Regions from separate parts of the Streptosporangium sp. NPDC002607 genome, predicted to be linked through region 2. Evidence: riboswitches for the same ligand, from Rfam matches in the RefSeq annotation. Region 2 holds a riboswitch; the other holds the start of a gene.

Region 1 (7,219 bases), on a different contig from region 2:
GGGGGCGTTCACCCGTGCGAGGGTGACCCTGACCCGCAGGACCGGCTAGCGCCCGCGGCCTCTCGCGGCACGACGCGCTACCTGCCGGTCCCGACCCGTGGGACCGGCGGGAACGTGCGGTGTCCCGCGGGCCCGGAGTCAGTCGGTGACGTCGGCGCAGACCACGTGCGCGCCCAGCTCGACCATCCGCTGCTCGCTGCGGGCGTCGGCGACCCTGGCCATCAGGATCGGCGCCTCGCTCGCGGCGAGCTGCGGCAACCGGGCGCGCACCCCGCGATGGATGTCCCTGACCACGTCCTCGGCCGCCGACATGTGCACCTTCACGTGCAGCATGATTCCCGGGGCGCCGGAGGAGGTGCTGGCCTCGGAGATCCACACGTGATGGACGAGCGGGTAGTCGACGAGCAGGTGCGAGATCGCGGCGCGCAGCGCGGGCAGGATCGGGTGCTCGCACCGCCGGTAGCCGGGATCCACCATCTGCATCGGCCCCGACAGGTGGGGCCGGGGCGCGGGGATCCACGGCTGGGCGGGCGCGGCGGGCACCGGCGTTCTCTGCGGGCGCACCGGCGCGGGACGCGAGACCGTGGCCATCGCCCCGGTCGCGTACGCCGTCGGCGTCGCGCTCGACAGCACGGGCGCGGGGCCGCTGCGCTTCGAGAGCAGGTACCGCTGGAGATCCTCGATCGGCACGGCCGCGGCCGCGGGTCCCGCCGCGTCGATCACTATCTCCCGCACGCCGGTGACCCGCTGGATGTCGAGGACCGTGTCGGCGTCGCACGCCGACAGTGAGTGGCCGCCACGGTGCCGCGCGTAGGTGTCCGCCGAGGTGTACCCGAGCAGGACACGCTCACCGGCCTGCGTCGTGCCGAGCACGACGGAGCGGTCAGGTCGCACGGCGACCAGGAGTCCCCATTCGGCAAGCGCCGCCAGCAGCCGGTGCGGCTCGCCGTGCTGCGCGAGTACGTTGCCGAGAGCGGGGTTCCCGATGCTCATATGAGGAACGATAGGTAGTGACCCACGGCTTATCAGGGTAATCGCGAAGTTTTCTTAGGATCAAGACCAACTTGAATTTTTGGCGCATGGGATGCGTCAGGGGCGGGTACCGGCGTGCTGGATCATGGAGGCGGTCGCGTCTCGCATCTCGGGACACTCGTGAATACGTTCACAAGCGCCGATAGACTACGTGAGGTCCGTGCACCCTCACCGCCTAGTAAGGATCCAGCCTGTGAACAAGCCCGTCGTACTGGTCGCCGAGGAACTTTCCGAGGCCGGTCTCGCGGTCCTGGGCGCGGACTTCGAAGTCCGCCACACCGACGGCGCCGACCGTGCCCAGTTCCTGCCCGCGCTCGCCGACGTGGACGCGCTCATCGTGCGCAGCGCCACGCAGGTCGACGCCGAGGCGATCGCCCACGCGCCCAAGCTCCGCGTCGTCGCCCGCGCCGGTGTCGGTCTGGACAACGTCGACGTGGAGGCCTCCACCAAGGCAGGCGTCATGGTGGTCAACGCGCCGACCTCCAACATCACCAGCGCCGCCGAGCACACCGTCGCGCTGATCCTCGCCTCCGCCCGCAACGTCGCCCAGGCGCACTCCGCGCTCAAGGGCGGCGAGTGGAAGCGCTCGAAGTACACCGGCGTGGAGCTCGACGAGAAGGTCGTCGCCATCCTCGGTCTCGGCAAGATCGGCCAGCTGGTCGCGCAGCGCCTCCAGCCGTTCGGCGTCGAGCTGATCGCCTACGACCCCTACCTGCAGCCGGCCCGCGCCGCGCAGATGGGCGTCCGCCTGGTCACGCTGGAGGAGGCCCTGCGCGAGGCCGACTTCATCACGGTGCACCTGCCCAAGTCCAAGGAGACCATCGGCCTCATCGGTGACAGGGAACTGCACGCGGTCAAGCCGAACGTCCGCCTCATCAACGTCGCCCGCGGCGGCATCATCGACGAGAACGCCCTCTACTCCGCGATCAAGGAGGGCCGCGTCGCCGGGGCCGGCATCGACGTGTTCCCGAAGGAGCCGGTCACCGACAGCCCGCTCTTCGAGCTCGACCAGGTGGTCGTCACCCCGCACCTGGGCGCCTCCACCCACGAGGCCCAGGAGAAGGCCGGCACCCAGGTGGCGCGTAGCGTGAAGCTCGCCCTGGCCGGGGAGTTCGTGCCCGACGCGGTCAACGTCCAGGGCGGCGCCGTCGCCGAGGACGTCAAGCCGGGCCTGCCGCTGGCCGAGAAGCTCGGCCGGGTGTTCACGGCTCTCGCGGGCGAGGTCGCCACCAAGCTCGACGTCGAGGTACGCGGCGAGATCGCCGCCCACGACGTCCGCGTGCTGGAGCTGGCCGCGCTCAAGGGTGTCTTCACGGACGTGGTCGAGGACTCCGTCACCTACGTCAACGCCCCGCTGCTGGCCAAGGACCGCGGCGTCTCGGTCGAGCTGGTCACCAGCGCCGAGAGCCCCGACTGGCGCAACGTCGTGACGGTCCGCGGCGTCCTCGCCGACGGCCGTGCGGTCTCGGTCTCCGGCACCCTGTCGGGTCCGCGGCAGATCACGAAGATCGTCGAGGTCAACGGCTACCAGATGGAGATCGAGCCGACCGACCACCTGTCGTTCTTCACCTACACCGACCGCCCCGGCGTCGTCGGCGTGGTCGGACGCATCCTCGGCGACCACTCGATCAACATCGCCTCGATGCAGGTGGCCCGGGACGTCAAGGGCGGTAAGGCTCTCATCGCGCTCACCGTCGACACCGCCATCCCGGCCGACGTGATCGACCAGATCGGCGCGGAGATCGGCGCTGACAGCGGCCGCTCGGTCGACCTGGCCGACTAGGGCCTGTCCCGCGGATCTTGCCGTGGCGAGGATCGGCCAGGTGGTGTCTCGCAAGGCGGAGGAGGGAGCCGTAGCGTGCTGCGGTGACCGACGACAACGCGGCGAGGCGCCGCCTGGGCGACCGCAGTAGGCAAAAGATCCACCGAGGTGGCCGCCGCCCCGCACTGTGGGGCGGCGGCCACCTTTCGTCTCAATATGTGAGAAGTGTGTACGCCGGGCGAGACGGTGTTCCGGCCGCCAGGTAGCCTGGGATGAAATGCGCCAGGTCCCAGCCTGCCGCGACGGGGCCTGACAGGGGTGGGCCGGCAACTCTCCGGCGCCACGCCCCAGATCACCGGTCCGTGATCCGGACCCGTGACATCAGGCCTGGTCGGAGCCCTGATCGGAGTCTCGACCATTGCCCCTGCTCGCATGCGACCGAGACGAGATTCGCCATGTACGACATGTATCCCTGGAACCACGCCGAAGAGGTCAAGGACGAGGCCGCCGAGGCGCTCCAGACCGCCCTGGACCGCCGGGACAACGGTGGTTCCCCCATCCACTGAACCTGTTCCCAGTGCCGGCGGGGGTCCCGCGGCTGATCAGCCGGTGTGTCTCATCCGCCGGTCGCGATCTCGATCTGCTCGGTCGACTTGACCCCCTGCGGATCGGGGCGCACCGCGCCGACGAAGGAGGACCGGCGCCAGGCGCTGAGCTTCTCCTCCTTGACCACGTCGCCGCTTCGCGGGGCGTGGACCATGTAGCCGGGTCTGGTGATCATGCCGACATGGCCGAGGCCGCTGAAGAAGGCCAGGTCACCGGCCTTGAGGTCCTTCCAGGCGATCTTCTTGGAGAAGGCGGCGTACTGGTCGGTGGTGACGCGGGGCAGCTTGATCCCGGCGGCGCCGTAGGCGCGGAGCATCAGGCCTGAGCAGTCGAAGCCGCCGTTGCCGGTGCCACCCCAGACGTAGGGCGTGCCGCGCTTGGACATGGCCCACTTCACGGCCTTCTGCCAGGCGGGCCTGGGGGTCGCGCTTTTCAGTGCCGCCTTCAGCCTGACGGTGCCGAGCGCGGGAACTTCGGGGGAGGGGAGAGGGGAGGCGGCCAGGGCCGCAGTCGGCGCCATGGCCGAGGCCGCGAACACCGCGGCACCTGAGACGAGAATGGACAGGACGCGGGAGTACATCTTGCCGGACAGGATGATTCCTTCCATAAGGCCGGCCGGGTGAGCTGTCGGGCTCGGGCGTGGAGGCCGCCCTACGGCGCGAGAGTGCGCCGATTCGCCCCAAGGAATCCCGTGATGGCGGCCGGGAGCGCGCTCCGGGGGAGGAGCGGGTTCCCGGGGGCCCGGTGGATCCCGGAAAAAGTGGTTCCCCGGCTCCGTACGGGCCGGTAAGGGGATGGTCCGTACGGATTAGGCGTCGATGTGAATGGGGAGGACGATAACGAAACCTCGCGAAACGGTCAATAGGGAGCAAAAAAGGACAAAGTGATCACACGGGTGGACGCGCGGACACGTCCGAAGAGTGAGACCGGTGTTCGATCACCGAGACGGACAGGTAAGGTGCCTGCATGGATTCGCGTAACATTCGCCTGGCGGTCATCCCCGGGGACGGGATCGGAGTCGAGGTCGTCACCGAGGGCCTGAAGGTCCTCGAAGCGGTCGGCACCAAGGTGGAGACCACCACGTACGACCTCGGAGCCAAGCGCTACCACGAGACCGGCGAGACCCTGCCCGACCCGCTGCTCGACGAGCTACGCGGATACGACGCGATCCTGCTCGGCGCGGTCGGCGACCCCAGCGTGCCCCCGGGCATCCTGGAGCGCGACCTGCTGCTCAAGCTCCGCTTCCAGCTCGACCACTATGTGAACCTCCGCCCGGTCAAGCTCTTCCCCGGCGTCGAGACGCCGCTGGGCAAGGCCCGCCCCGAGGACATCGACATGATCGTCGTCCGGGAGGGCACCGAGGGCCCCTACGCCGGTGCCGGAGGCGCCATGCGCCGCGGCACGCCGTACGAGATCGCCACCCAGGAGTCGCTGAACACCGCCTACGGTGTCGAGCGCGTGGTGCGTTACGCCTTCGAGAAGGCGGTGGCCCGCCCCCGCAAGAAGCTGACGCTGGTCCACAAGACCAACGTGCTCACCTACGCCGGTGACCTCTGGGCCCGCACGTTCGACCGGGTCAGCGTGGAGTACCCCGAGGTCCAGACCGACTACTGCCACGTCGACGCGGCCTCGATGTTCTTCGTCAGCCAGCCGGAGCGCTTCGATGTGATCGTCACCGACAACCTCTTCGGTGACATCCTCACCGACATCGGCGCGGCGATCGCCGGTGGCATCGGCCTGGCGGCCAGCGGTAACGTCAACCCCGACCGCACCGCGCCGAGCATGTTCGAGCCGGTCCACGGCAGTGCCCCCGACATCGCGGGCCAGGGCAAGGCCGACCCGACCGCCACCATCCTGTCGGTCGCCATGCTCCTGGACCACCTGGGACTGGCCGACGAGGCGGCCCGGGTCGAGCAGGCCGTCGCCGACGACCTGCTCGAGCGGCTGGCCGGCTGGGCCGGCCGGACCACCCAGGAGATCGGTGACGACATCACCGCGCGAGTAGCCGGCTGAGGAAGCCGCCCCCTCGACCCCGATGCGCCTGGCGGCTCCTACGAGCCGCCGGGCGTTTTTTGTTTCCCACGCACTGCCGGTTTTCGGCATGGATGCAGTAGTTTCCCGTTACCCGGTCCAACGCAGAATGGACCCGAGGGTAAGCCAGACATCAAGATAAGGATCCGCGTCATGACCACCGCTCAGAAGCTCAGCTTCGACGTGCAGCTCTCCGACCACGCTCGCACCGCGGCCGAGCGCGAGCAGGTAATGGTGGCTCCGGGGTTCGGCCAGGTCTTCACCGATCACATGATCTCGATCGACTACACCGAGGGCGAGGGCTGGCACGACGCCCGGCTCATGCCGTACGGCCCGCTCAGCCTCGACCCCGCGACCGCGGTCTTCCACTACGCGCAGGAGCTCTTCGAGGGCATGAAGGCGTACCGCCAGCAGAACGGCGCGATCGTGACGTTCCGCCCCGAGGCCAACGCCGCCCGCTTCAACACCTCCGCGCTGCGGATGGCCATGCCCGAGCTGCCCGAGGAGACGTTCGTCGAGTCGCTGGAACTGCTCGTCCAGACCGACCGCGAGTGGGTGCCGACCACCCCCGGACACAGCCTCTACCTGCGCCCTTTCATGATCGCCACGCAGCCTGCGCTCGGGGTCAACTACCCCTCCAGGAGCTACAAGTACATGGTGATCGCCTCTCCGGCGGCGGCCTACTTCGGTGGCGGGCAGGCGGTCAGCGTCTGGCTCTCCACCGAGTACACCCGCGCGGCCCCCGGCGGCACCGGCTTCGCCAAGTGCGGCGGCAACTACGCGGCGGCCTTCGTGGCCCAGCGCCAGGCCGTCGAGCAGGGCTGTGACCAGGTGGTCTGGCTGGACGCGAGCGAGCACCGCTACGTCGAGGAGATGGGCGGGATGAACCTGTTCTTCGTCTACGGCGACCGCCTGCTGACCCCGGCGCTCACCGGCACGCTGCTGCCGGGCATCACCCGCGACTCGATCCTCGCCCTGGCCTCGGACCTCGGCCTGCGGGCGGAGGAGGGGCGGCTGTCGATCGAGGAGTGGCAGCGGGGCTGCGAGTCGGGCGAGCTCACCGAGGTCTTCGCCTGCGGCACCGCCGCGGTGGTCACCCCGGTCGGCTCGGTCAAGGGCGCCGACCGCGCCTGGACGATCGGCGACGGCACCCAGGGGCCGGTCACCGAGCGGATCCGCGAGGAACTCGTGGGCATCCAGTACGGTTCCCGCCCGGACCCGCACAACTGGGTCCACAAGATCTGCTAGTCCCGTTTTCCGCATGTGCTGCATCGTTGCAGGTCAGCAGCTATATCTGATCTCAGTGCCGCGGGTAATCACCCCGGGTCAACCGGGGTCACGTGCGGAACACAGGGCCAGTCCCGCGTGCGACCTTGATGGGTTTTTGCTCTTGTGTGGCACCTGACCTGTGACGGGATCCCCAGGTGTGAAGTGGGAACGATGCGGTGACAGGTGCTGCGTAAGGGGGCGAGGAGATCCGGCCAACACGTTCATGCCGGTCACCGTGGGGGCCCCAGCCGGAGGAGGCCCGGTCTCCAACTGGCCAGGCCTCCTCCGCGGGCAGGGCTATCCTTCGGGCAGTTCGTCGGTGTCGATCGTGAGGTTCCACGGCTCGGGAAGTTTCAGGGAGCCGCCGAACTTGACGATGTTTTCCTGCTGGTACCCCTTAGGGCTGGGGCTGCTGAGAAGCCGGATCTGCTCGTCGAAAGCATCGATGACGAGATAGAGCGGGACACCTGCCAACGCGCAGTTTTGCGGCTTGACGACGTGATCGTCGTTGACGCTGCT
Region 2 (7,219 bases):
GGTGATCGTCGAGCCGGGCGTCCGCACCGGGGTGCCGGTCCGGATGGACAACCCGAAGGAGGTCGGCAGCGACCGCATCGTCAACGCGCTGGCGGCCATCCAGCTGTACGGCGGGCCGTGCGTCATCGTCGACTTCGGGACCGCGACCTCCTTCGACGCCGTCTCCGCCAAGGGGGAGTACGTCGGCGCGGTGACCGCCCCCGGCATCCAGATCTCGGTGGACGCGCTCGCCGCGGCGGGAGCGCAGCTGCACAAGGTGGAGCTGGTCCGCCCCCGCTCCGTGATCGCCAAGAACACCGTCGAGGCGCTTCAGGCCGGCATCATCTACGGCTTCGCCGGTCAGGTGGACGGGATCGTCGAGCGGATGGCGGCCGAGCTCGCCACCGACCCCGACGATGTCACGGTGGTCGCCACCGGCAGCGCGGCGCCGCTGGTGGCCGGTGAGGCGCGCACGATCGACATGCACGAACCCTGGCTCACGCTGATCGGGCTGCGCCTGATCTACCACCGCAACGCCACCTGAGAGCGTTGTGACACCGCTCTGAGCGCGGTGCGCGGCCGGCGGGCGCCGCGTGTTCCCGGAGAGCACCGCGGCGCCCTGGAGCCCTCTCCGGCCTCCGGCGGTCGGCGACCTCACGAGGTTCGCCACATCGGTACCCTTTGGAACTGTGACCGATGAAGTGACCAACCCCGCCGAGGATCTGCCCGAGCAGATGCGCGTGCGCCGGGAGAAGCTCGACCGCCTCCGCTCCGAGGGCGTCGACCCCTACCCGGTGAACTTCCCGCGCACCGCGACCAACGCCGAGATCCGCCAGAAATACGCCGATCTCTCCGCTGACACCGCGACGGGCGACAAGGTGGGTGTCACCGGCCGCGTGATGCTGTCCAGGACCGGTGGCAAACTCTGCTTCGCCACCATCCGCGACGGCTCCGGCGATCTCCAGGTCATGATCTCCCTGGACAAGGTGGGCGAGGAGGCACTGGCCTCGTGGAAGCGCGACGTCGACCTCGGCGACCACGTGGGCATCGAGGGTGAGGTCATCACCTCCCGCAGGGGGGAGCTGTCCATCCTCGCCGACCGCTGGGCGATCACTTCGAAGTGCCTGCGCCCGCTGCCGGAGAAGCACGCCGGGCTCACCGACCCCGAGGCGCGGGTCCGCCAGCGCTACGTCGACCTCATCGTCAACGACGAGGCCAGGAAGCTGGCCTACACCCGTAGCGCCGTGGTGCGGTCCATCCGTGACTTCTGGCACGAGGAGGGCTACCTGGAGGTCGAGACGCCGATGCTCCAGCCGATCCACGGCGGAGCCACGGCCCGGCCTTTCAAGACCCACATCAACGCCTACGACATGGAGCTCTACCTTCGCATCGCGATCGAGCTCTACCTCAAGCGGCTCGTGGTCGGCGGCATCGAGAAGGTCTTCGAGATCAACCGCAACTTCCGTAACGAGGGCGCGGACTCCACGCACAACCCCGAGTTCACGATGCTTGAGGCCTACGGCACGTATCTCGACTACAACGACATGGCCGACCTGACCCAGCGGATGATCCAGCAGGCGGTCGTGGCGGCCCTCGGCCACTCCGTGGTCGTCCACCAGGGGCAGGAGATCGACCTCGGCCTGGCGAAGTGGCCGCGGATCACCCTCTACGGGTCGGTCTCGGAGGCACTGGGCGAGGAGATCACCACCGCGACGCCCCTGGAGTACGTACGCAAGCTCGCGGACGCCCGGGAGATCCACTGGGATGCCAAGTGGGGCCAGGGCAAGCTCGTCCAGGAGATCTTCGAGGCGCTCGTCGAGCACACGCTCATCCAGCCCACGTTCGTCATGGACTATCCGGTGGAGACCTCCCCGCTGACCCGCCAGCACCGTGACAACCCGCTCCTCACCGAGAAGTGGGACCTGATCGGGTTCGGCACCGAGCTCGGCACCGCCTACTCGGAGCTGGTCGACCCGGTCGAGCAGCGCCGCCGCCTCACCGAGCAGTCCCTGCTCGCCGCGGGCGGGGACGCCGAGGCCATGCAGCTTGACGAGGACTTCCTCACCGCACTGGAATATGCGATGCCGCCCACCGGTGGCCTGGGGCTCGGCATCGACCGCCTCATCATGGCCTTCACCGGTAAGAACATCCGCGAGACCATCCTGTTCCCGCTGGTCAAGCCGACCGGCTGAGTCTGCGGGCAGCGCCGCCGGACCGCGTGGGACCTCGTCCCGCGCGGTCCGGCGGCGCGATCGTCTCCGCCGGGATCGAAGCCCGGATGACGGCCCGGGGCGGCATCCCCGGGGCGGGCCGGTCGGGCTCGGCGCGCACCTTCGAATCCCGGTCGGCGGTACCGGGTAGCGCCCTCACCACCTCGCGAGCACCTCTTCACCGTCCCGCGCGGCTCCGCGCCGGCGCGCGTGGGCGCGAGCACGGCAGGCGGACGATTCCTGGGCGGACGGGTCGAATCCCCATGGGCCGCAAACCGCGGGGTCCGTGCTCACGCTCCCCCGTGTAATTTCGGACGGCTTTCTGCATAGCGCAGAAACTCCCTTTTAAGCGTGTCCAATATCGCCTGACGCCCGTCGTCGGCACCCGATACTTCGCTAATGCCGCAAAGGTGCTCTTGCGGGCTTCCCATTTCAGAGTTTTCCGCGAGGTGCCGTCAAGGCGCCAGACGGCGTGGCCGTCGAAGAGCGCCAGGAAGAGATCGATTTTCCCGGGGAAAAACGGGTGGCTCGCTTCCACCGAGGATGCGGCCCCGCGGGTGCGCGCCGCCGCGGCGGTTCCGGCGAAACCTTGTTCTGCCAGGACTTCTGTTGTCGCAGCCAGGGGGGCACCTGCGGGCTCGTGCGGGGGCACGGTCGTGACTTAACCCCAAAGGCACTGACATATCATGAGTACTTCACGTAGCACCTAGTATGTCAATAGTGGGCGCTCGCTATGAAGAGTAGAACTTGACGACCTTTGAACAAGGCGTTTACCGTTCCTGGCGGACGGTATTCATTTCCGGCGTCTCGCGCCCGGTTTCCAGAGTGGGGGGAGTGACTCTTGATGGCATATCCAGAAGTGGATTCTCGCCATGGCGACAGCCCCCTGGGCATGAGTGATATCGGTCTCAGCGACGACGACCTCGTGCTGCTGGCTGAACTCGCCAAGGGCGTCACCGTCGACAGGGTGGGCCGCCGCCTCGATATCAGCGGCCGGACCGTCAGGCGCAGGCTCAGAGGCATCTGCGACCGCATCGGTGTCGCCACGGCGATCGAGGCCGTGGCCTGGGCGGCCCGCCGCCGCCTGATCTAGACCCTGCCCCTCGGCTGTCCTGCCCACCGCGGTCAGACGGCGCCTCACCGCGTTGCCGTCGGTCACCGCACCTGCGGGCATCGTCCGAGGGGCGCAAGTCTGCGGGGTGCCCGTCTGACCGGCCCTCGGCACGGCAGGATTCGCCGCCCGGCCAAGGGCCGGGCGGCTCGCGATCCGTGACCGGCCCGGCTCAGCCGCTCAGTCGGCGATCCGCACCCCGCCGGCGAAGGGCCGGTTGTCGATCGTGGCGATGTGGATGACGTCACCCGTCCGGGGCGCGTGGACCATCAGGCCCGCGCCGATGTAGATCCCGACGTGGTGCAGGTCGCTGTAGAAGAAGACCAGGTCGCCTGGGCGCAGGTCGTTTTTGGAGATGTGGGTGCCCGCGGTCCACTGGTTGCCGGTGTAGTGCGGCAGGCTGATGCCGACCTTCTGGTAGGCCCACATGACCAGCCCGGAGCAGTCGAAGGAGTTGGGGCCCTCGGCGCCCCAGACGTACGGCTTGAGTTGCTGGGTGAGCGCCCAGCGGGCCGCCTCCGCCGCCTTGCCGCTGCCCACGATGGGCACGTCGACCTTCACCCGGGCACCCCTGTTGCTGACGGCCCTGGTGCGCACCTCGCTGAACAGGTCGCTCTCGACCCGCGAGACCAGTCGCTCGATCTTGCTGCGCTTGCCCTCGATCTCCTCCAGGAGCACCTTGACCTCTGAGGTCCTCGCCTTGGCGCTGGCCTGTGCCCGCTCGGCGGCCTCGATCGCCCGGCCGACCTGGGCGACCTCCTCGCTCTGCTGCTGCTGGAGGGCGTAGTTGGTGGTGGCCTGGTCGAGGAAGGTGTCGGGGTCGGTCGCCTGGGTGAAGGCGAGTCCGGAGTTCAGGCCGCCGGACATGTAGTTGCTCTGCGCGAGGAGGGTGGCCTTGGTGCGCCGGGTCGCGAGCTCCGACTCGCTCGTCGCGAGGGTCTTCTTGGCGCTTTCCGCGGCTCGCTGGGCCTGCTTGAGCCTGACCCGCTCGCCGTTGTACTGCTCGGCGAGCGTGCCGATCTCCTCGTGCAGCTTCTCGGCCTGCTTGGCCAGTTGCTGGAGGCTGGGCTCGGGATCCGCCGTGGCCGAGACCAGGGGGGTGCCGAGGGTCATGATGGCGAACGCCAGGCCGATGACCGCCATGCGGCGACTCCGCCTCCGCGCCGCGCGTTCTCGACAGCGGGCGTCGCCGCCCGCGTGCTCTCCTGCGCGGTCGCGCATGCGCTTCACCAACGGGCTCCTCTCCTCGGCCGCCTACCGGGTTAGCTGACGGGTTCGGGCCGGAGGCAGCCCTACCGGGTGCGCCGGTGGCACTCGGATTCACCCCGAAGGACGTGGTGGGTCCCCGGTTCCCCTGGTCGGGAGATTCGGCGGGTCAGGCTTTTACGTCTCTGACATCGAGCACGGAGATTAGTGCACTCGTGGTTCCTGCTCAACCAGAACTGCGAACTCAGTAGAGGTTTCGCAACTGAAATGTCACGGAAAGATCACATGCCAATATGATCAACATGGCCATTACGCTGCCTTTGCCTTCCTCGCGGCGGGCGTGGCGTGGGTCTTCCCAGGTCCGGGACCGTGCCAAAGATGAGCTGCGACACATTAGAGGCGTCGTGCGCCCAGCGTGGTAATCCAACTACCAAGGGTCATGTGATGCCCCCGGGGCGAGAGTTAAGGATGAGCCGTAATTGAAGGCCGGAGAGGACGTACGCTGATCGGTCATGGAGCAGCTTGCGGAGCATTCTCCCGTGCCGTTCGCGAATCCCGGGAAAGAGGGGGAGCGGCGAGCCGGATCCGAGGGAGAGGGGCGGGGGTCACCCGCTCCCGGCGCCACCCCGGCGGTCACGGTCCGCCGTGCCCGCACCCCGGACGTCCGTGCCATCAGGCGGCTCGTCGACACCTACGGTGGAGCCGGCCCGCGCCTGCTGGAGAAGGCCACCGTCACCCTGTACGAGGACATCCAGGAGTTCTGGGTCGCGACTGACGCGGAGGGGATAATCCTCGGCTGCGGGGCGCTTCATGTTCTCTGGGAGGATCTTGCCGAAATTCGGACCGTTGCCGTCGATCCGACCCGCAGGGGAATGGGAATCGGCCATCGGATCGTCTCGGTGCTCATCCGCACGGCCGCGGAGCTGGGCCTGCGCAGGGTCTTCTGCCTGACCTTCGAGGTCGGCTTCTTCGCCCGGCATGGATTTCAGGAGATCCAGGGCACACCCGTCGCCCCGGAGGTCTACGCCGAACTTCTCGCCTCCTACGACGAGGGCGTCGCGGAGTTCCTTGATCTGGAGCACGTCAAGCCCAATACCTTGGGAAACACCCGGATGCTGCTGCACCTGACACACGAGCCCGACTCTGATGACTTTAGAGATGACTGACTGGAAAGGTGACTGTTGATTCCTATGTCGATACCTTGTGCAGCAGCAAGCATGTGCGTCTGACATTTGCCACATGCGCAGTCTAAGTGAGGTGACGCGGTGAGCAACGGACAGCCGCCGTATCCACAGGATGATCCCGAGCGCAGTCGCACACCTTCGGGACAGCCGGATTACGGGCAGCACAACCAGGGTCGAGCCCCTGGCGAACTCGACCCCGATGTGACGATCATGGGATATCGGTCGGAGGGATCGCAGCCGAACACCGGCCCGGGGGTGGCCCAGCCCGGCTATGGTCAGCAGGGCTACGGCCAGCAGCAGGGGTACGGGCAGCAGCAGTCGTACGGCCAGCAGGGGTATGGGCAGCAGCAGTCGTACGGTCAGCAGGGCGGGACGGACGCGTACGGCCAGCAGCAGGGCTATGGCCAGCAGGGCGGGACCGGCGCGTACGGTCAGCAGCCCGGCTACGGGCAGCAGGCGTCCCACGAGCAGCCGGGCTACGGCCAGCAGCCCGGTTACGGGCAGCAGCAGCCGTCCCAGCCGGGTTACGGGCAGCAGCAGTACGGTCAGCAGCAGCCCGGCTACGGCCAGCAGCCCGGTTACGGGCAGCAGCAGCCGTCCCAGCCGGGTTACGGGCAGCAGCAGTACGGTCAGCAGCAGCCCGACTATGGCCAGCAGCCCGGTTACGGGCAGCAGCCCGACTACGGCCAGCAGCCGGGTTACGGCCAGCAGCCCGGCTATGGGCAGCAGGGGTACGGCCAGCCTTACGGCGGCCCCCCCGGCGCTCCCGGCCCGCTCGCCGAGTGGTGGCAGCGCCTGGTGGCGCGGATCATCGACGCGATCATTCTGGCGATCCCGGGGGTGATCATCAGTGCGGTGCTGACCGGCCTCCTGGTGACGGCTCCCAGCTTCAACCTCGCGACGGGCGCCAGCACCGACGGGAGCGGCGTCTTCCTCGCGAGCCTTCTCGTCTCCCTGGTCAGCGCGGCGATCTATTTCGCCTACGAGTTCTTCATGATCAGTAGGGGTGGGCAGACCGTCGGCAAGATGGTCATGGGCATCAAGATCGTGCCCGTCGGCAGCACCCTGCCGCCGGGCGGGCTCAGCTCCGACGTCGCGCTCAAGCGCGGCGGTGTGTTCTTCGGCCCGCAGTTCCTGAGCTGGATCCCCCTCCTCGGCTGGATCGTCAACATCTTCAGCCTCGTGAACGTGCTGTGGCTGCTGTGGGACAAGCCCCTGCAGCAGGCGCTGCACGACAAGGTGGCCGGGACGGTCGTCGTCAAGATCAAGTAGTTCCGGGTAAATCGGGGCCGGCGGTTGAACCGCCGGCCCCGATTTCGTACCCGGGCCAGAAAAACGAGGACCTTGGCGGTGGGTAACCGCCTCGGCCACGGAAGCCGCGGAAGCGTAAAAATCATTTGCCATGCCATGGGCGACGCGGGGGGACTTATGATCGAGCCCCGGCGTGCTCGGCGGAATATTCGTGTTTGAGGCCGGACAAGGGGCTCAGGAGAGCCCGCAAGCCGCTATGAGACGCCAATGCCGGATCT

Evidence for each region. A riboswitch is a leader RNA that binds a small molecule or an ion and turns the genes downstream of it on or off. The one in region 2 is predicted to bind cyclic di-AMP.
Region 1: another riboswitch for cyclic di-AMP. It lies ahead of ACWD3H_RS32820 (C40 family peptidase); the one in region 2 lies ahead of ACWD3H_RS00605 (NlpC/P60 family protein).

What each region holds. Positions count from the first base shown of each region.
Region 1 is NZ_JBSFWD010000036.1:88,170-95,388, reverse strand. Features, by position in the region: gene ACWD3H_RS32835 (FtsX-like permease family protein) at 1-49, shown strand, start outside; gene ACWD3H_RS32830 (hypothetical protein) at 139-993, opposite strand; gene serA (phosphoglycerate dehydrogenase) at 1,226-2,815, shown strand; gene ACWD3H_RS32820 (C40 family peptidase) at 3,411-4,007, opposite strand; cyclic di-AMP (ydaO/yuaA leader) riboswitch at 3,995-4,225, opposite strand; gene ACWD3H_RS32815 (3-isopropylmalate dehydrogenase) at 4,367-5,413, shown strand; gene ACWD3H_RS32810 (branched-chain amino acid aminotransferase) at 5,585-6,679, shown strand; gene ACWD3H_RS32805 (Uma2 family endonuclease) at 6,998-7,219, opposite strand, start outside.
Region 2 is NZ_JBSFWD010000001.1:125,592-132,810, reverse strand. Features, by position in the region: gene ACWD3H_RS00620 (type III pantothenate kinase) at 1-523, shown strand, start outside; gene lysX (bifunctional lysylphosphatidylglycerol synthetase/lysine--tRNA ligase LysX) at 669-2,171, shown strand; gene ACWD3H_RS00610 (helix-turn-helix domain-containing protein) at 3,082-3,282, shown strand; gene ACWD3H_RS00605 (NlpC/P60 family protein) at 3,481-4,443, opposite strand; cyclic di-AMP (ydaO/yuaA leader) riboswitch at 4,536-4,683, opposite strand; gene ACWD3H_RS00600 (amino-acid N-acetyltransferase) at 5,019-5,672, shown strand; gene ACWD3H_RS00595 (RDD family protein) at 5,901-6,962, shown strand.